3 linked regions of the Alkalinema sp. FACHB-956 genome follow. The protein of the gene in region 1 binds, or shares a complex with, the protein of each later gene. Links are inferred from orthologs where the notes say so. Each region holds a gene or a part of one and is shown in the gene's direction. Other genes may lie near its edges.

What was found. Proteins that work in one complex are often made in the same cells at the same time.
Region 2: the proteins of accC (region 1) and accB are in contact, whole or in part, in a solved structure (PDB 8UXZ), measured with the Escherichia coli proteins. The link is inferred for Alkalinema sp. FACHB-956 from one-to-one orthologs.
Region 3: the proteins of accC (region 1) and accD are in contact, whole or in part, in a solved structure (PDB 8UXZ), measured with the Escherichia coli proteins. The link is inferred for Alkalinema sp. FACHB-956 from one-to-one orthologs.

The regions. Positions count from the first base shown.
Region 1 is NZ_JACJRC010000002.1:178,666-186,747, forward strand. Bases 2,673-5,596 are described here. They hold accC (acetyl-CoA carboxylase biotin carboxylase subunit), read left to right. Parts: upstream 2,673-3,420; coding sequence 3,421-4,773; downstream 4,774-5,596. Other genes in these bases: H6G21_RS04205 (DUF2459 domain-containing protein), read left to right, coding at 2,673-3,134; H6G21_RS04215 (DUF2079 domain-containing protein), read left to right, coding at 4,821-5,596. Outside these bases: H6G21_RS04185 (hypothetical protein), read right to left, coding at 1-178; H6G21_RS04190 (hypothetical protein), read right to left, coding at 171-389; H6G21_RS04195 (Uma2 family endonuclease), read right to left, coding at 491-1,153; H6G21_RS04200 (electron transporter), read right to left, coding at 1,713-1,910; more of H6G21_RS04205, read left to right, coding at 2,367-2,672; more of H6G21_RS04215, read left to right, coding at 5,597-6,488; H6G21_RS04220 (glycosyltransferase), read left to right, coding at 6,634-7,524; H6G21_RS04225 (nucleoside transporter C-terminal domain-containing protein), read left to right, coding at 7,524-8,082. UniProt on the Escherichia coli protein: This protein is a component of the acetyl coenzyme A carboxylase complex; first, biotin carboxylase catalyzes the carboxylation of the carrier protein and then the transcarboxylase transfers the carboxyl group to form malonyl-CoA.
Region 2 is NZ_JACJRC010000003.1:131,178-137,349, reverse strand. What follows is about bases 722-3,504. They hold accB (acetyl-CoA carboxylase biotin carboxyl carrier protein), read left to right. Parts: upstream 722-1,760; coding sequence 1,761-2,249; downstream 2,250-3,504. Other genes in these bases: H6G21_RS05770 (YdcF family protein), read right to left, coding at 2,897-3,504; H6G21_RS05775 (metalloregulator ArsR/SmtB family transcription factor), read left to right, coding at 2,399-2,761; efp (elongation factor P), read left to right, coding at 1,084-1,644; H6G21_RS05790 (peptidylprolyl isomerase), read right to left, coding at 722-852. In the rest of the region: more of H6G21_RS05790, read right to left, coding at 1-721; more of H6G21_RS05770, read right to left, coding at 3,505-3,511; H6G21_RS05765 (tetratricopeptide repeat protein), read right to left, coding at 3,637-4,521; thyX (FAD-dependent thymidylate synthase), read left to right, coding at 4,756-5,484; H6G21_RS05755 (MotA/TolQ/ExbB proton channel family protein), read left to right, coding at 5,805-6,172. UniProt on the Escherichia coli protein: This protein is a component of the acetyl coenzyme A carboxylase complex; first, biotin carboxylase catalyzes the carboxylation of the carrier protein and then the transcarboxylase transfers the carboxyl group to form malonyl-CoA.
Region 3 is NZ_JACJRC010000001.1:439,629-445,969, reverse strand. Bases 722-3,673 are described here. They hold accD (acetyl-CoA carboxylase, carboxyltransferase subunit beta), read left to right. Parts: upstream 722-1,704; coding sequence 1,705-2,643; downstream 2,644-3,673. Other genes in these bases: psbV (photosystem II cytochrome c-550), read left to right, coding at 2,940-3,428; pgeF (peptidoglycan editing factor PgeF), read left to right, coding at 722-1,255. Outside these bases: H6G21_RS01805 (biotin--[acetyl-CoA-carboxylase] ligase), read right to left, coding at 1-315; more of pgeF, read left to right, coding at 461-721; photosystem II cytochrome PsbV2, read left to right, coding at 3,711-4,226; petE (plastocyanin), read left to right, coding at 4,402-4,806; H6G21_RS01775 (c-type cytochrome), read left to right, coding at 5,099-5,596; H6G21_RS01770 (DUF1997 domain-containing protein), read right to left, coding at 5,565-6,218.

The DNA.
Region 1 (8,082 bases):
CGTGGAGCTGATCGACACGGATAAATTCAGTGGGTCGATAGCCCGGTTCTGGAATGGGTTTATCTGAGCAATCGTAGTGTTCTGCGAGAATGTCGGTAAGTGCTTGAGTATGCTGTAGTTTACGCTCCTTCCAATTAGGTGAGCGCCGTTCTGCTCGAAAGACAATGTATTTACGCATCGTCGCCATCCTCGTTGTCGGTGTCGTAGTAAGACTTTGGAAATTCGGTTTTGCCTGCAAACACACAATCAGCCTCAAGAACGGAATCACTGGTTTCTTCAACACCAACCAGTTCCCATCCATACCTTTCCGCCATTTCCTCACAGTCTGCTTTTTCAGCCGCTGCGTGCCTTGAAACGTTTTCGTCTTCGTCGTATCTGGGTTTTGGCATGTTAATTGCTCCTGTGTTGGATACGCAACATGTGGGAGAACTACTCTCAGTTGAACGTATCCACCCTCATCGGGACGCATTCCCTATCTAGATTATGGAGTTTACCCTTGGGTTTTGACCCACGATCGCAGCAGGGTGAGCGCTCTTGCCAGCCCTAGGGTTTCGCTTTCGGCGAGGAACTCACTGATTCTTGCCGTGCTTAGGAATTCATAGGCAGGACTGGTTTCCACAGGCCCATATCCATCACGATCGAGGGCCCAAATTTTCAAATTCCCCTTCAAGACCTCATCGCCCACGGTGGTGACATACTGCCAGACTTCCGGGACTCCCATGGCTTCGTACAGGGCCAATCGCTTGGGACTATCCGGCTCCTGCAAGGCGATCTCGATCGCGATATCCGGTGGAGGCACTTGGGTCACATCAAGTTTGCCGGATGGGGGGAGCGAGGGTGCATTGTCTAGGTAATAACAAGCCATGGGTTGTACAGCCAGCCCGATCTCCGGTTGCAGCAGCAGGACATTGCCGGGACTGACCAGAGAATCACCCATCTCATCGGCAACCACCAGCAACAAAGATTCCAGGAGGCGATTGCAGCGATCGTGCTCCTCTAAAGGCGTCATCATTTCCAGACGCCCGCGATCGTAGGTCAAATGGGCTTCCCGATCGCTGCCCAGTTCTGCCAGTAATTCTTCTAACTTCGCCCAGGAAATATTTTTCAGCAGAACACGCTTTTCTGTAGCGACAGGCTTTTTGCGAAATAGCATAGGGCAACTAACCTCGTAGGCAACTAACCTTAGCAGCGATCGTGTTCTAGCCTACCGTACTGTGCGATCGCTCCCATGCGGCCACGATTGGATTTCATCGCCACCCTCCATCAGCCGCTGATTAAACCAACTCGCAACTCGCAACTCGCAACTCGCAACTCGCAACTCGCAGTAAATAAACGCAATCAACGCATAAAAATCAACGTATAAAAATCAACGCAATAGAAAAGGATTGAGTGACCTCGCAGTTGTTCGATCGTGACCCTTCACGCCGAACACTGACCCGAAACCCAATCCTATTAACAATCAGCCAAACCTATTGACAATCAGCCAAACCTATTGCAGCGGAGTCGTTACGAAGCGTTGGGAGTCGTAATAATACATGGCTCTGATTGCCTGTGCATTCTACAACCTGCGCGTTTTGCAACCTGTGCATCCTACAACGTGTGGCTCTTCCTCTAAGATACCCAAGCCATTGATGGATATGCACAATTGTCGATCCGCTGCGCTCAAACTTTACAAATCTTTAGTTCTTTATCCTAGAGAATCCCTCACTAGCCTAGGCCAGCAGACCCAAACGCTTGCCGTTGTCGCGGGCTAGACGGATGAGGTTTTGCCGCTGGGTGCGATCGATGCCCAGAGTGTTGCAAACGTTGGTAATCACTTTGGAATGTTGCGCGATCGCCTTACCCCGTAACGCCACGAAGCGCTCGCTACCCAAGAAGTTACGAACCAAAACCACGATCGGTGCAAACATACCAAGTCTCCTCAAGTCAAGTCTATTAACCGTTCAACTGTCCCCAAGTCCAAGGATTTGCCTCACCAACTCCGTCTCAAACCTTTTTTGGAGGCTTGCCTCGAGACTTGTTAACTTATGTAAACTAATGTAAACAATTTGTTACAAAGCGTCAAGGGTTATCTCGAAAATTTTTAGATGAACCTGTTGACCTCCACAAAATCTGTTGTGGGTGGGAGCAAGCGGTTGTGGGCATAGGCTCCGTTACAGGAATGCCGTAAAGGTACGGTTGGGAAAGTGCACCTTCTATGCTGTGAACCCCAAACAGATGTGTCACGATCGAAGAGCCTTTGCGTTATTCCTTTCAGAATCCCGGCTCCGTTGACCTACAACATTGTTTTGAAGCATTGACTGGGGTTGGGGCTGTTGATCTGGAAGGCGGGTGAGTTCCTGTTGATCTGAGTTCCTGTTGACTTAATGAAGCGATTACATCGAGTGGGGTTACACACCTCCATGGATTTGCCGACGATTCGTCTCCATCGGCTAGAACGAAACCGACTGACCCTCCACCGACTCATTAAGTGGGTGGGAATTGCCAGTGGGACGATCGTCGCTCTGAGTTCCCTGGCTGCCGTTCTTCCCCGTCGTTGGGGCTACCAACCGTTACGTTGTGAAGCCAGTCCCTATCGGGTCTACGTGGCGGGAGAAGCGTTACATGTCAATCTGATCCTGCCCGTCCAAAATGAAGCGTTTGATTGGCGCGGGTTCCTAGACTTAAAAACGATCGGTTCCGAGACCCGTGGCAATTATCAATATTTAAAATTCGGCTGGGGCGATCGGGACTTCTATAGGAATACGCCCAGCTTGCAGCAACTGAAAGTGAGTCGAACGCTGCGATCGCTGTTTTGGCCGGGAAATCCCACCACGATGCATGTGCAGGGCTACGACCAACTCCCCAACGACGCTGGGGTTGATCTACGTTGCATTGGCGTCAGTCGAGCCGATTACTTAAATCTCGTGGCCTACCTCAAAGGCTCCTTTCAGCTCAACCAAGGGAAACCCATCCGGATCCAAAATGCCTTTTCTCCCACCAGTGGCTTTTATGAAGGGACGGGGCATTATTCCCTGGCGAGAACCTGTAATACCTGGGCAGCCCAAGCTTTAGATGCTGCCCAAATCAACGCGCCTTGGTGGTCAGCCATTGCCCAACCGATTATGTACCAACTGCCCAAGCCCTCGCCCTAGGCTGAATTGAGGATGATCTGCCTGAGGAATTGACTACTAAGAAATATAAGAAATAACAGTTAATAGATAACAGCCCCTATTCACCCACCTACCCGCCTACCCATCTACCCGCCTACCCACTGGGGATTTCATTTGTACGCAATTCCCTTACTTGACCCGAGAATTCCCCCCTCTCAAAAAGTTTCTCTTTAAGTTTCTCCTTCCCCCTGTCCCCCAAAAGCCCTATCCTACTGATTAGCCTTTTTTTAGGTACATCCGTCAGACCGGGAAGGACGCTAGTTAGAACATGCAGTTTTCCAAAATTTTGATTGCTAATCGGGGTGAAATCGCGTTGCGGATTATTCGCACCTGCGAAGAGATGGGGATTGCCACTGTGGCTGTCCATTCCACGATCGATCGTAATTCGCTGCATGTCCAATTGGCTGATGAAGCCGTTTGTATTGGCGAGCCCCCAAGCAATAAAAGCTATCTCAACATTCCCAACATCATTGCAGCCGCGCTCACTCGGAATGCCACCGCCATTCATCCCGGCTATGGCTTTTTGGCAGAAAATGCCCGCTTCGCAGAGATTTGCGCCGATCACAAGATTGTGTTCATTGGCCCGTCGCCGGATTCGATTCGATCGATGGGCGACAAGTCCACTGCCAAGAAAACCATGCAGCGGGTAGGGGTGCCGACGGTTCCCGGTAGTAAAGGCTTGGTGGAAACGGAAGAAGAAGCCCGCACCATTGCCCGGTCGATCGGCTATCCCGTGATTATTAAAGCCACAGCAGGCGGCGGCGGACGGGGAATGCGCCTCGTGCATGGGGAGGAGGAACTGTCAAAATCCTTCCTCGCGGCCCAGGGGGAAGCTGAAGCGGCCTTTGGCAACTCCGGGGTGTACATTGAGAAATTTGTGCAAAATCCCCGCCACATCGAGTTCCAAATTCTGGCGGACAGTCACGGCAATGTGATCCACCTAGGTGAACGGGAATGCTCCATCCAACGGCGGCACCAAAAGCTCTTGGAAGAATCGCCCAGTTGCGCCCTGACGCCGGAACTGCGGGAAAAAATGGGAACGGCTGCTGTGCTGGCGGCCAAGGCCATCAACTATGTTGGGGCGGGAACCGTGGAATTTCTGCTGGATCAGTCCGGGGAGTTCTACTTCATGGAAATGAATACCCGGATTCAAGTGGAGCATCCTGTGACGGAAATGGTGACAGGGGTGGATCTGATTGCTGAGCAGATCCGCATTGCCCAGGGTGAGAAGCTGCATCTGACCCAGGAGCAGATCCAGCTTAAGGGCCACGCGATCGAATGTCGGGTCAATGCAGAGGATCCAGAACACAACTTCCGGCCCAGCCCTGGACGAATTAGCGGCTATTTGCCCCCCAGTGGCCCCGGTGTCCGCATGGATTCCCACGTCTACACCGACTACGAAATTCCGCCCTACTATGATTCCCTGATTGGCAAACTGATTGTTTGGGCTGAGGATCGCCCTTCGGCGATTCGGCGCATGAAGCGCGCTTTGCGGGAATGTGCCGTGACGGGCCTACCTACCACGATCGCCTTTCACCAAAAAATCCTAGAAACCCCTGAATTCCAACAGGGCGATATTTACACCAACTTTGTGGATAAGGTGATGTTTCAGCGGGGCTAGACTGGATCGCAGCAAAATCATAGGGCTGGCAGGCAATGCTTCTTTCAGTGAACCCTCTCCTTGCAGTGCACAAGCTGAAAAGTCACCTTCAGGCTGTTTGGCAGAGTCCCGATCGGCTGGGAGCCCGACGAATGCTGGGGCTCAGTTGCATTTTCTTTAGCCTGTTGCTCTTTTTTTCCCTGCATCGCTATTTCACGTTCTACAGTTCCTATGACCACGGCCTGTTTAACCAACTGTTTTGGAATAACCTGCACGGCCACTGGTTCCAAAGTTCCCTAACGTCCGGGAATTCCGTGGAATCTTTGCAGGATGGTGTGATTCCACGGGTCAATTTTCTGCACCTGGGCCAGCATTTTGTGGTGGATTTTCTCCTCTGGCTGCCCTTGTACGCGATCGCGCCCCATCCCATTACCCTAACTGTCTTGCAAGTGGGATTAATGACGATCGGGGGATGGTTGCTCTACAGCTTGGCGCGGTGCTATCTGTCGCCGGAGCGATCGCTGTGGATTACAGGAAGCTATTACGCGGCCAATGCGGTGATCGCACCGACCTTAGCCAACTTTTATGAACATTGCCAAATTCCGCTGTTTGCCTTTGGGATGCTGCTGGCCTTTGAAAAGCGGCGCTGGCTGTGGTTTGCAGCGGCGATCGTAGCCCTGCTAGGCATCCGAGAAGAAGTGGGGGGCATGATTCTCTGCGGGTTTGGGCTGTATTTACTCTCCAGCCGTCGATCGCCCAAGCTAGGGGTCGCCCTCTGTGCGATCGCCTTTAGTTACGTGGCCCTCGTCACCAATTGGATTCTGCCGCAGTTTTCTACCGATAATTCCCGGCTCTATCTAGCAACGCGCTTTCGTCAGTTTGTCCAGTCTGACAATCCCAGCACTCTGGAAGTCTTGTGGGGAATTGTCACCCATCCGATTCAGTTCCTCAGCAGTGTGTTTTGGCCGATCGATCGACGCATTGCCTACCTATTGCGCCATTGGCTATCGTTGGGCATGATTTCCGCGCTATCGCCAGCGACCTGGGTGTTGACCAGTGTGCCGCTGTTGTCGTTGTTCCTGCAATCGGGCATTTCCGCCCTCTCCATCAGCCTGCGCTACGCCTTGGTGGTGGTGCCGGGACTGTTCTATGGCGCAATTCTCTGGTGGGCAGCCCATCCGCAACAATTTACGCCGAAATTCCGCAAGGGTTGGCTGATGGGCATTGTGCTGTCGATCGTCCTGACGATGACCTCGAATCCCAATCGGGCTTTTTCCTGGCTGATTCCCGATTCGATTCGGCCTTGGGTCTACGTTTCCCTACCGCAACAGTGGCACCATGCCCAAGCGATTCAAGGGGTTCTCCGCCAAATTCCCGATCGGGCTAGCGTGTCTGCCACAACCTACCTGATTCCCCACCTGTCCAGTCGGCGGGCCTTACTGCGGCTACCGGCGCGATCGATCTGGGACGATCGGGGCCAACTGCTGGAAAGCGACTATCTAGTAGCTGACTTTTGGCAAATGTTGCAGTATCAACCAGCTTTTAAGGAGGATCAAACCGCCCTAGCCAGAATTCTGCCCCTGTTTGATGAAGCGATCGGGGCTCATCTCTACGGCTTGGTCACCGTGCAGGAAGGGGTCGTGCTGCTAGCCAAAGGTCAGCCCAATCAAGCAGCCGCTCTGCAACAATGGGAACAATTTCGCCAGCAGGAGCCCCTCCAGCCATTTGCCCGATAGTGCTGGCAAGCAGAGGACTGCCAGAATGGACCCATTGGAGACGGCTGGCAGGTTGGAGTAGGCTAGTTTGAACAGGATCGGATTTGAAGATAGGGTCGAAAGTTGAGAGAGTCCTGGGTGTGAATGGAGAAGTGGGGAGCGTGCTATGAAAAAAATGATCCGTCGTTTGCAATCTCGATCGCGGGCTTGGCTCGATCGCACAGCCAACACAGCCCTTCTTACACCGATCGCGCCAATGTCCGGTGGCCTCCTGACTTCGCTATCCACTGACGATTCCCCCCCCCCCCCGCCCCATCTAGCCGAAGCGGTGATTGTGCTCCCGGTCTACAACGAACAAGCCTGCATTGAACGCACCCTCAACGCGATCGATGCCTATCTGGAAAACCACCCCAACTATATTTTCCTCTTCGTTAACGATGGATCCCGCGATCGGACGCCCATGATGATCAGCGACCATATCCGCACTGCGGGGCATCAGCAGATTCAACTCCTGTCCTACCATCCCCAGGGGGGGAAAGGTCATGCCATTCGCAGGGGAATGTGGTGCAGTCAGTCCGAGCTTCCCGGTGATTTTTTCTGTTTTCTGGATAGCGATCTGGCCTATTCCCTGGATCACCTGGATCTGTTGATTGAAAAGCTCTACGACCACGATGTCGTGATCGGCTGCCGCAATCAGGTGGCCGTGAGTCTGCGACGGGTCAGCCCCTTGCGCAAAGTGGCAGGCAAAATTTACAACGGATTTTCTCGGGCAATCCTTGGGCTGGACTATCGCGATATGCAAGCCGGACTCAAGGGGTTTCGCCGCGAGACTGCCCAGGTTCTGTTTGACCAACAACGGTTAACAGGGTTTTCCTTTGATGTTGAGCTCATCTACCTGGCCCATAAGTGGGGCTTCTCGATCGGGGAAATTCCTGCTACAGTGTCCAAGTCTCATCAGGCCAAAGTGTCTAAGGTTAACCTGTTGCAGGACTCGCTAAAGATGCTAATCGACCTGCTGAAGATCCGTTGGAATGACCTGTTAGGACGATATTGCTAGTGTCTGGGTTAAATTTCCTGTCGTTTGTGGGCCTGTTTGCCCTCTGCGGCATTGCATGGTTGGGATCGGAAAATCGCCGCCAAATTCCCTGGAAGGTGATTTTGTGGGGGCTGGGTTTGCAGCTCCTCTTAGGACTGTTGGTATTTCAGGTGGAAACCAGTCGGTTGGTGATTGAACTGGTGAGCCGCAATATTAATGCCGTTCTGGATGCAACGGAAGCCGGGGCAAGGTTTCTGTTTGGCGATTTGCTGGTACCAGATTTCACGAAGCCCACCGGGCCGATCGCAGCGGGGCGTTGGATTGCTCGCACGGTCACGCCTGCCTATGTGCCGGTTGCGGGCGATCGCCTTAGTCCGGAGAATTTAAATCTTGGCTACGTGCTGGCCTTCCGCGCCTTACCCTCAGTCATCTTTTTCTCAGCATTGATGGCCTTGCTCTACAATTTGCGCCTGATTCAACCGATCGTGGCGCTCTTTGCCAAAATTTTCCGCCGCACCATGGGCCTGAGCGGAGCCGAAGCGCTGAGCGGAGCCGCCAATATTTTTGTGGGCATTGAGT
Region 2 (6,172 bases), on another replicon or contig:
GGCACCGTAGGCTGAAAAGGGTAGCACGGGCTGATCCAAGGGGCGACCCGCGTCTTCTAAAGTGATACCGTAGGTGGGTTCTTTATCCCCTTTAGCCAGAACTTCTAGGGGAATGGCCCGATATTTCTTCGTCTTCGGATCCACAAAGCCGACTTCGGGGCCTTCGGGATCGCCAACTTGCAGGATATAGAAATCTTCCGATCGGGTGAAGGGGAGATTGTTATAAAATCCGCGCTGCACCAAATCCACAAAATTGCCCGCAGTCACCGGCGCACTGTAGCCATCCAGCACTGCTGTCACCGTTCCTTGGGTGGTTTGAATATCCACCGTGGCCCGTCCCTTTAATTGAGGTAAATTGCTGTATTCTTCAGGCACCTCATAGGGATAGCCCTGCACCATCAATTCCTCAAAGCTACCAATCCTATCCAGGAGGGCGGCCCGCTGATCCAACGTAGCCTGACGATTTTTGGCTTCTAGACCCGCTTGCATCTGGCCAATCTCTGCCTGAATGTCTCCCAGCAGTGCTTCCGCTTGGGGCTTGCGATCGTCGGGGATACTGCCGAGCAAGGCGGCCTGCTTATCTGCCACAACTCGCTCAGCACGGTTGAGATCCGCTACCACTGCGCCCCATCGTCGATTGGCTCGCAATTGCTGGGAAATATCTTCGATCGCGGCTTGGAGCTTCCGAACCTCAGGATTTTCAATGGGGAGTGCATAGCGCAGTAACGCTTTTGGATCCGTAATAGCATTCCCTTGGGGCAATGCTTGGGTGCTGGGCATCCAATAACTCCAGGCCAAGCAAGCCAGTGCCAGAACGAGTAGCTGGCGCTTCAACCGATTCCAAAAAGACATAGTTATCCCATCGATCGCACGATTTCAATCCTTGTGATGATTGTGCCACAGTCAGGGAGCCCTCAGGCCGAGCAAATATTGAAGCGATGGAAAAAGAATCAACAGCGCTGGCGTTGAGTGGGTCGATCGCCCTAGTCATCTAGAAACGCCTCAGAAAAGTCACGAACAGAACGTCACGCGCAACGGTACAATAAGTTGCCGAATGTTTTGCCGAATGTATTTTAGTGACCCATGATCTCCAGTAATGATTTTCGCCCTGGTGTCAGCATTGAGCTTGATGGTGCGGTTTGGCGTGTCGTTGAGTTTCTCCATGTGAAGCCCGGTAAAGGTGCCGCTTTTGTTCGAACTAAATTGAAGAACGTTCAAACGGGAGGGGTGGTTGAACGAACCTTCCGAGCTGGGGAAACGGTGCCGCAGGCCACACTGGAAAAAAGCACCATGCAGCACACCTATAAGGACGGTGATGAGTACGTCTTTATGGACATGGAGACCTACGACGAAGGTCGGCTGACAGCGGCGCAAATCGGCGATCGGGTGAAATATCTGAAAGAAGGCATGGAAGTGGATGTCGTCAAATGGGGCGACAAAGTCATGGAAGTGGAACTGCCCAACTCCGTTGTTCTAGAAGTGATTGAAGCCGATCCTGGTGTTAAAGGGGATACTGCAACGGGTGGAACCAAACCGGCTAAAGTCGAAACCGGAGCAACGGTGATGGTACCTTTGTTTATCTCAGTGGGTGAAAAGATTCGTGTTGATACCCGCGATGACAAGTATCTGGGTCGTGAGAACTAAGCGAAATCTCATTTCCTAGAATCACTGTAATCACACCACCATCATTACAATTCAGGACTCATAGCTTCCCGATCGGGAGTTATTGGGGCATTTATTTGAGGGAGCAAGATTAAGCCGTGGCACTGAACTTCAACGAACTTCGTGATTTACTCCTAGCTTTAAATCAAACGGACATCGCGGAGTTGACGTTAAAGAGTGAGGAGTTTGAACTCACCGTGCGGCGGGGCACAACAGCCGAAGCCATTCCTGTCGCACGGGTTGAGGTTCCAGTTTTACAGCAGCCCGTGATTGCTGAGACTGCGGCCATTCCCGTTGCTGCTCCTCCAACTGCCCCCGCTGCGCCTCCCCATACAGCAGACCAACGGTGGGTTGAGATTAAGTCACCCATGGTTGGTACCTTCTATCGCGCCCCTGGCCCCGATGAACATCCCTTTGTCGAAGTGGGCGATCGGGTGCGTTCTGGCCAAACCGTCTGCATCATTGAAGCAATGAAGCTGATGAATGAAATCGAAGCTGAGATTTCAGGGGAAGTGGTCGAAATTTTGGTGCAAAATGCCCAGCCCGTTGAGTTTGGTCAAGTGCTGATGCGGGTTAATCCTGCTTAGGCCAGCGAACCCTGTAGGACACCAGGGACAAGGCAACGGTGTCTCTGGTGGTTTTATTGACTTTGATAACTCTATTGCTATACGACGAAATATCAGCATAAGATGTGGGGATCATTGCTACTTCGTTATTTGGTTTTCTTGCAGCCTATATGGAACCAGTAGCATCCGTGCCCCAGGAAGTTGTTCAACAGGTCGCCGACTACTTTAGTGTGTTAGGCGAACCGATGCGGTTGCGCATTTTGAATTTATTGCGTGATGGTGAGAAGTGTGTGCAGGACTTGGTGGAGGCGACGGAAACCAGTCAGGCCAATGTCTCTAAGCACCTGAAAGTCATGTTGCAAGCGGGAATTTTGACTCGCCGCAGTCAAGGGACTTTAGCATACTACAGTGTGGCGGATGAGCTGATTTTCGAGCTGTGTAATCTGGTCTGCGATCGCATTGCGACCCGGATTGAACAGCAAGCTCAGCATTTCCGCTCCTTTAGCCTTGCCAGCAAACCCGACTCGCAGTAAGTGCCTGGGTATTAATGAACTGTATTAATGCACTGTTCAATGCGCCATAGCAGCGTGCTACCGATCGGTCTATGTTTGGCGCTTGTGAGTTTAACTACTCCCTGTGAGTTTGACAACTCTTTACTGTGAGTTTGTCTACTTTTGAGCTGACTTGAGATCGGCTCCTGTGTAGCCAGTGGTGATCCACAATAAAGCCCGACCGCCATCTCGAATTGTTTTTGCCATCGGTTCCTCTGGGGTAGGGGGAACCGATTCAATTTTGACTGGATGGAAAATAATGCCTCGACTGCCCAGAACAATTTCGCCAATCAGGCTGGCACGACGCATGTGGTAGTCGGAGGTCACGAGATAAATATTACGAATTCCTCGCGCTTGCAGTTCGTCGGCCAGGGTGGTGAAGTTTGTCAAAGTATCCACGGCACGGTAGTCCAGATGAACCCGATCGAAGCTGACACCGGCATCATTAAACACCCATTCCGCGTATTCCTGGGGCGCACCGGAAGAAATCCAAATGGGGAGTTGAGGATGTTTTTGGGCAAATTTTGCTGCAAATTGTTCGCGGCTTGGCTCGCCTCCTAATACCAGTACCGCCTGGGGTTGGGTAAACCACATTCTTGCTTGGCGATAGCCCAAGCCCACGAAAATAGGCAAGAACAGCAACACCCACCAAGGGAAACTGAGTTTTCTCCGTTTGGCCGTCTGCCGTTGCAGTTGCCGCCGTTTGAACACCAATGTGCCCCGTCCACCCATGACTAACTCGCTATGAAGTTTGCGCGATGCTGCTACGAATTTCCCAGGAACGCGGGTTAAATCAGTAGACCTTGTAGAACTTTAAAAGATGGCTAGCGAGGATCACTAGACTTGTGGCGAGCAACTTAGCGAGGAGAACGTCCCTCCGATTCGGTAGATTTGGACTGGGAGATCGCGGCTTTAATTCTAGGAAGTTCCAGAAATTCTTGGGTCGCAGCAATCAGCCGATCGCCCCACAGGTTTTCCTTTAAAAATTTGATATCACTGTAACGGCTATCTAGCTTCACAGCGGCTTCACCCAGTTTCAGTCCTTGATCTTGGTCGCCTGTCTGATAGGTTGCTACGGCTAAGGCCAGTTTTGGCTCTGCCCCAGTACTATCTGTTGCAGCGGCAACGGACAGCTTCCAGAGTCGAATCGCTTCCTTAACGTCTCCGATCTCGTACTTGATCAACCCAATATTGTTCAGGGGGTACCAAAATTTTTTATCCTGGGCGTAGGCTTTTTCGTAGGTTGCGATCGCCTCGTTCTTTTTCCCGGACATCAAATAAGCATTTCCCAGGTCAAACAACGCACCGGGAACATTGGGTTTGAGCGCTAAGCCCGATTGCAGGGACTCGATCGCCTTGGGATAATCTTTTTTCTGGAAATAGGCATTGCCCAAGCGGAACCAAATTGCAGATTCCTTCGGTTCTAGGGCCTTGGCCTTTTGTAGGGCAGCAATACTTAGATCAGTTTTGTTATCAGCTAGATATAGCCCCCCCAACACCGACCACACATCCGGATTCTTGGGAATCAGTTGGGTTGCCAACTTTGCACGGGTAATGGCAAGGTCAAACTGTTGCAACTGTGCCAGTTGAATCGATTCTCCTAACAGGTCATTGCCCTCACGTTCCAACTGCCGATCGTCGAGATGGGGCAAATGGGGAACCAGGTAAGCGATCGCAGGACGCCTTGCAATGCCGGAGTTCAACAACAGGATAGTAAAGAGAAGCGCAATCCGTTTATACACAGTGGTTTAACAGGTTGGGTTTAACAGGTTTAACAAATGATGTTACAGGGGTCTGAAGTCTGACACCGTTAGCTTAATCGATCAAGGCTATCTTGGGGCAGTCAAATCAAAATTTTTTTTGTACATCACTGGCAGAAGGTTTGATCTATGCTATTAAGCTTTGGGGCGCTCACTCCAGTATAAAACGTTCCTTGATTCTGATGGCAGTGCCCAGTTTCCCTCCCAATGGTTTCTATGGATCCTTACTTTAAAGTCGAAGTTCTCTCCCAAACCCCGAATCCCCAACAGACCATTTATGCGGCCATGCACCAAGACTATGCTGAAGGCTTTGTCTGGGATGAGCGCGATCGCTTCCCCGATGAACCCAAAGCTGGGGAGGTCGTCATTCGTAATCTGCTGGCGGGAAACCGGGGGCACTTTGGGCCGATCGAGCATCCCCAAATCGTGCTGAATTGTGGTTGGTTTCCCCACAGTGTGATGCAGCAGGCGAGAACCCACCGTGTTTCTGTCAGTTTTGATGTGCAGTCCGGTCGATACACCGGGCAGAGAATTCTGGATGTGGTGGATGGTAAGCGGGAGCTGGAAGAAGTGTTTTATCTCCGGCCCGTGGGGTTTTATACCGATCGCCAGGGTGCGAAGTATGAGTACACAGCTACGGCTCGCCAGACCGATCGGGACTGGTGCGAAAAACTCGCTCAACACTACGCCCACAAAATTCGGGTTGAAGGCTATGCTGAGGAGCACGCGCGGGACTTGATCCCCTATGCAATTCGGCAGCATTTTGTGGTGAGTTTTAACTGCCGGAGTTTGATGCACTTTTTGGACTTGCGGGCAAAAAATGATGCGCAATTGGAGATTATTCAACTTTGTGAGTTGATCTGGCCGCATTTTGAAGCTTGGGTTCCCGCGATCGCGGAGTGGTACCACAAAAACCGCTGGGGCAAAGCTCGACTGTCTCCCTAGGGGGTTGAGCTAGGGGATTTAACCTAGAGTATTTAACCTAGGAGGGGTAACTCTGATTTAACTCTGGTTTGACTGGGGTTTGACTGGGGTTTGACTATAGGAGGTTGAACTCTAGGGCTGACCTCCCGTGGAGAACCGGGGAGGAAATGGATACCTGTGGGGAACTTGGGGCATGAATTCAATGCACGATCGGCAATTTCAGTCGGTAAAATGCTCTAGACAAAAGCGGTGGCAAATATTATCGGTGATACAACTTATCGGTGATACAACCCTTCGGTAGTAGAAACATCGGTGGCAAAAACGGTGGGGGAGAAACGACGATGAACTTAGTCGATATTTTCAACAAGGGCGGCCCAACCATGATTCCCTTGTTGCTATTGTCTGTTTTGGCTGTAACCGCAATTTTTGAGCGGATTCGCTTTTGGTTTACGGTTCTGAAACAGGAGCGGGAAGTCGTTAACCGAATTTTGGATGCTTCCCGTCGCGATTGGATGCTCGCCAGTGAAATTGCGCGCCAAGCCTACGACCAACCGATCGGGCGTTTTCTCTACGCTGCCCTGAGATTGCAAGCTCCGGATCCAGATCTGTTTCGCTTGGCCCTGGAATCCGCCGCTGATGAAGAAATTGCTGGGATGCAACGGGGGAATAAGGTTCTAGAAGCTGTGATTGCCATGGCTCCGTTGCTCGG
Region 3 (6,341 bases), on another replicon or contig:
ACTACAGAGCGTAAGTTGGGCAGCCTCTTCCACGTCTAAGTCCGGCTGGAGCGCGATCGACAGATACAAACCGCCCGTCTGAGAGTCCCACGATCGTCCCCATTGGCCTTTACCTGCTGTTTGCGTCTCCGCCAGCACGATCGTGCCCTCCGATGCACCCTGGGCCAGCAATTCCCACAGCTTGCGATTCGTTGAATCGAGTTCTGCAAAGTAATGCAGTTTGAGGGATGGCCGCAAAGTTGCAGCAGTCAACCCATGATTGAATTGAAGCAACGTCTGCAAGGCAGCATCAAATTTGGCTAGGTTAAAAGGCACGGACTCACGGGCTCAGGGTAAGGGGCGCAAAGGCTGGCATGGATTGCCTAGGGAAAACCGCTATCAACGCTACCATGTTTGTGTTTATCCCTCTGGGTTGATCTCAGCTTGAGCCCTAGAACTTGGCCTACAGAACTTGAACTCTATGCATACCTGGCATTGGCAAACGTGGAACGACCTGCCCTACCTGACTTGCAGTTTACTGGAACCGTGGCAGCACGGTTGGTTTACCCAGAAATTTGCGCCTAAAACACCGTTTGAACTGACCGCCGAACTCTATCCCCAGGCGATCGCCTATCGTGCCAAGCAAGTCCACGGCGACAAAGTTTTAGCCCCGGCGGAGATGCCCTCCCCCCTGCACGCTGATAATTTGCCCGATGGAGATGGGGTGATTTCCCAGGACGCCCATCAAGCGGTTTGGGTGTGTACCGCCGACTGTACCCCAGTCCTCATTGGCGACGTCCAGACGGGCCAGGTGGCCGCAGTCCATGCAGGTTGGCGCGGAACGGCAAAAAAAATCGTGCCTGGGGCGATCGAACGTTTACTTCAGCACGGTAGTCAGTTAGCTAATCTGCGGGTAGCTATGGGACCCGCGATCGCTGGGGAAGTCTATCAGGTAGATACTGATGTGGCGGTGCAAACGGCAGCAACCATTGCCCCCGAAACCCCTGAAATGGCCTTGGATGAAGCGATCGCCCATCTACAAGCGTTGCCCCATTCCCCCGTGTTACCCGATCCGCAGGTTGGTAAAGTGCGCCTCAATGTGCGCCAAGTCAATGCCCTCCAACTTGAACAACTGGGGCTAGCACCGGAGCAAATCGCCATTTCTCCCCACTGCACCTATCAGGATCCTGATAACTTCTTTTCCCACCGTCGAGCCCCCTTGAGGAAGGCGCAATGGGCTGGGATTGTCAGCCGTGGCCTGTCAGTCGTGGACTAGAGTCTGAACCCAAAAATAAATTCGGGCACAGATAATCCGTGCCCTGCCCACACCGGAACGGTGCTCTGTCTGTCAGTTTAGTGCGATCGCCTTAAAACTTCACGATACCTGTGACGCCTTGTTAGTAGTTGCTGACATTCGATTGCTCTGACCAATTCCGGCACACGGAGCAGAGCAGGGGGCTGTCTATGATACAGTGACCCCTACGGGTATCCCTTCACCAGTCATTTTTGACCGTCAACCCTTTTGGTTGTGACCCTTGGTTACAATTTTGGGTTGTGCCTAGTTCAGCTATACCCAGTTCGGTTATGCCCAGCAGTTATGACCCGTGAATGCTTCAGCCAGTACCCGGTTATGCCTTGACGGCAATGCCTTCATCGTCGTATGGGGCTGTGCTACTTTCATCGCTTCGTTTGTTTATCCAGTTTCTACCCAGTCGGTGAATTTCCATGTCGTTGTTTGATTGGTTTGCGAATCGGCGCAAAGAAAATCCTTCCTCAGAGCCGCAGCAGGAACGAGAGATTGCAGATGGCCTGTGGACAAAGTGCGAGTCGTGTGGGGCGTTGATGTATACCAAGGATTTGCGAACCAACCAGATGGTTTGCTTGGAATGCAACCACCACATGCGGGTTTATAGCGATGAGCGCATTCGTCAGCTAATTGATGCCGATACTTGGACCGCCCTGGATGAATCCGTTCGGTCTATAGATCCGCTGGGATTCCGCGATCGTAAACCTTATACCGATCGCCTGCGGGAAATGCAGGAAAAAACCAAGCTGGTGGATGCGGTGCAGACTGGGGTAGGCCAGTTAGAAGGCACAACCGTTGCCCTCGGGGTCATGGACTTCCGCTTTATGGGCGGTAGCATGGGATCCGTCGTGGGCGAAAAATTGACCCGCTTAATCGAACGGGGCACACAACAACGCCTGCCGGTGATTATTGTCTGCGCCTCCGGGGGAGCCAGAATGCAGGAAGGCATGTTGAGCCTTATGCAAATGGCGAAGATTTCCGGTGCCCTCGATCGTCATCGTGATCAGCGCTTGCTCTACATTCCTGTGCTGACCCATCCCACCGCAGGCGGGGTCACAGCCAGCTTTGCCATGCTCGGTGATGTCATCATTGCGGAACCCAAGGCCACGATCGCCTTTGCGGGACGACGGGTGGTTGAACAAACCCTGCGGGAAAAACTGCCCGATGACTTCCAAACGGCGGAATACCTCTTGGAGCACGGATTTGTGGATCTGATTGTGCCGCGCACCCAACTGAAAAAGACGTTAGCTCAGTTAATCGATCTCCATCAGCCAACCCCCGCTTCCACGGATTTGGTGCGCCATCATCTCGCGAGTGACCTGCCCGATGTGAAGCCGCTAAGCCACATTGAAGGGTAATTGCAGAGCCGTTTTGGAATGCATTTCTCAGTGAAGTCGTGAGTGAGCTGCTCGTAGTGAGATGCTTGTGTCGAAACGCAGCTCACTACGCAGCTCATTTTAGGGAAGGTTCTGCCGAAATTTGGGCAACAGTTTTTCGGGGGATCCATCTGAAAAATCGACAATTCTAGCTTTTTGTTGCAGTTTGTAAAGGTAACTCTAAGATTGCCATTAGTGATTGTCCAATCCCGTGATATTGGTATTAAAAGACATTGTTGTGTTGTGAATCTGATCCGAGCCACTTCTGAAGGAGAACCATGCTTAAGAGATTCTTTTGGCTGGCCGTAACCGCCGTATTCTTTACTTTTCAATTCATCCAAGGGGCACAGGCAGCCGAGTTGGACACAAAGATTCGGACAGTCCCCCTCAACTCTTCTGGGGATACTGTTACTCTAAGCCTCAAGCAGGTTTCCGAAGGGAAGCGGCTGTTCCAATACGCCTGTGCTCAATGCCATGTGGGTGGAATTACTAAAACCGATCCCAACGTAGGTTTAGATCCTGAAGCGCTGTCATTGGCAACCCCCAATCGGAACAGTATTGAAGCCCTGGTTGACTATATGAAGGATCCCACCTCCTATGATGGGACAGAGTCGATCGCGGAAGTTCACCCCAGCTTGAAGAGCGCTGATATTTTCCCTGAAATGCGCAACTTGACCGATGATGATCTGTTTGAAATTGCAGGTCATATCCTATTGCAGCCCAAGGTTGTTGGCGATCGTTGGGGCGGCGGTAAGATCTACTTCTAGGAATTTAGTAATCGATTCAGGCATTCTTCAACTTAGCCACAATAGTGCTTTCGCCAGTGCTTTCGCCTAGCCAGTTAAGTTGGAAGCTGTTGTTTCATCATTAAATAATTTGGGAGGAAAGTCGATTTTTGCAGATGCAGAGGTCGGCTTTTCTTTCAATTTGAGCCTCGATCGTTCACGGGTTCAGATCCGTTCCAAACCCATTCCAGATCGGTTCCATTACGCAGTGTTCGTTTTCCCCACACCTCTCCGGGCTGTTTCCACAGTTCGATACCAAAAACGATGTTGACAACATTCACGAATCGCTTACGACGCGCTTGTTTGCTAGGACTATTACTGGCATTGGTGTTTCCAGCAATAGTCCTGTTTGCGGCTCCGGCCCAAGCCGCTTTGGATCCCTACGTGACGCAATATCTTAAGGTTTTACCCAGTGAGGCTGCTAGTTTACCGATCGATCGCACTGGAGCCACCCGAGAAGTTGGCTACCAAGAGTTATTGCAGGGCAAAACCCTCTTTTCCCAAACTTGCCAAAGTTGTCATGTTGGCGGCTCTACTCTAGCCAATCCAACCGTGTCTCTCGCCCTACCCGCCCTGCAAGCAGCCACCCCACCCCGTGATACCCTCAATGCCTTAGTCACCTACATGCGCCACCCCCTGGCCTACGATGGCAGTGATGACAACTTATACTGCCGGGAAGTTAGCGAAAGTTGGCTCTCTCCAGCAGAGGTGGAAAGCATTGCCGCATTTATCCTCCGCGCCGCCGAAGTTGCACCCGGTTGGGGTCGATCGCCCATGTAGTGGTGTCGATCGTCTCTGTGAATTCTTTTAATAAGGTCGATCGGCTATGTAGCGCAGTGAATTGTAGTGTGGATTGTAAGCGTGAGCTCGAAAAAATCCTACGACGACCTGTCCTACGACAACCCGTCTAAGATATGATCTCCTATGGAACGGTTTTAGTATCCGAGGGATCGATATGAAAGCTTTTGCTAAGGTTAGTCGGCAGCTGGTTGTTGCAGCAGTTGCAGTAATTTTAGTTGTTGGCAGCTTCTTCTTCAGTGCTGCTTCTGCTGAAGCCGCTAACGTGACGGTGAAGATGGGGACAACCAAAGGTCTGGTATTTGAACCTGCTGTTGCTAACATCAAACCCGGTGACACGGTAACTTGGGAAGTTGGGCAATTGCCTCCCCATAATGTGCAATTTGATAAAGTTCCCGGTGGAGACAGCGCGCTCGCTGCTTCTCTGTCCCATAAGTCTTTGGAAGGTGCAGGGAAAACTTTTTCCGTGACTTTCCCTGCTGATGCTCCTGCGGGTGAATACAGCTACTTCTGTATGCCTCACCGGGGTGCAGGAATGGTTGGTAGAATCGTTGTCAACTAGTTCTCTCCAGGGTTCTAGGGAATACTTGCTTGTCCGGATATCCTAGGTGAGACTGAGTGGTAGAACTGAGTCAATCCCCAATCCAATAATCTATAGCAAGAATTTAACCACGCAGAATTCACTCCAGAAAAGAGATGCTACTCAGTAGCATCTCTTTTTGCATGCTGAGATTAAGGCTTTCATACTGGGATTAAGTCAGTGGGTCCAGGTAGAGTTCTTCAATAGAGTTCTAGGCAGAAGACACGAGTTGGTATAGTGGTTTTGTGGATTTTTGGGTTGTGGGAGAAAGGCTGTGAGACTGTTGAAAAGACTGATCACGATCGTGTTTGCCCTGGGGTGTTTCAGTCTGATGGGGCCACTGCCCTCTTCCGCCGCGCTGATGTCTCCTGCTCCAGTCCCCAAGCCATCCGTCAGCCCCAGCCCCTCTGCCCCAGTACCCTCCCTAGGACAAAAAATTTTTAGTGCAAATTGCTCGGCCTGTCACATTGGTGGCAATAACGTGATCTTGGCCGAAAAAAATCTCCACCTCGAGACTTTGCAAAAGTACGAAATGGATTCGATCGTGGCCATTAAAAACCAGGTTATCCACGGCAAAAATGCCATGCCCGCCTTTTCCGATAATTTGACCCTAGAGGAAATTGAAGCCGTTGCGCGCTATGTCCTTAGTCAAGCAGCCCAGGATTGGAAAGATAGCTCGATCGACCTGCAATCCCTGCAAATGGCTAGCCCACGGGAAAAAGACAAGGAAAAGCCGAATGCTATTGGAAAAACCAGCGTCGTTGGGTCTTAGGAATAGTCAGATTGTAGGTGCTATGAAAATCCGTCTGAACTTTGTGGGTCAGTCGGCGCGACACTTGGCGAATGATTTGATCGAGTAAGCGTTCCCCCGTAGCCTGAATCAGCGATTTGGGGAGAGCTTGGATAAACTTGGGGAATTGAATCTGCACCGTCAGATCCAAATGCCACTGCACACGGGTTATTTTTGCCCCGTTATCTAGTCCATCCTCTTCAGTGGGCTCATGTTCCACCAATTCCATTGAGGCTCTAAAGTCTACATCGTAACCAGGAGCCACAAAACCAGGCACAGGAATGGTCTCAATCCGATAAACACTTTCTTGTTGCGGTAACAGGTCAAGACCGATTTTAGGTTCGATTTCGTACCCTAGAGCGCCATAATTCCCGATCGTTAAGATATAGCCCGTGTTGCCGATCGGATCTGCCTTCATCGGTTGGGCACAGCGACGAAACCACTCGGAATGATTATCCAAATAGCGAGCGACCATGGCTGCATCGGCATACATCTCCATGCAGTCCACAAAAATCGTGTGAAACTTAGTGGTGGGCTCAATGGTTGGCTCGGCCACGATATCGACAAAAGAATCAAAGGTGCGATCGTTGGGCTGGGCTTGCATAATCAGTTCCGCTCAGGACAAACCGTCGGGGCAGCAACAAGATTCTCCTAGATGGGATCAAAGCAGTGACTGAGGGGTCAACTGCGATCGGCTAAGAATTGATTCCTAGGGAATCCCTCGTCA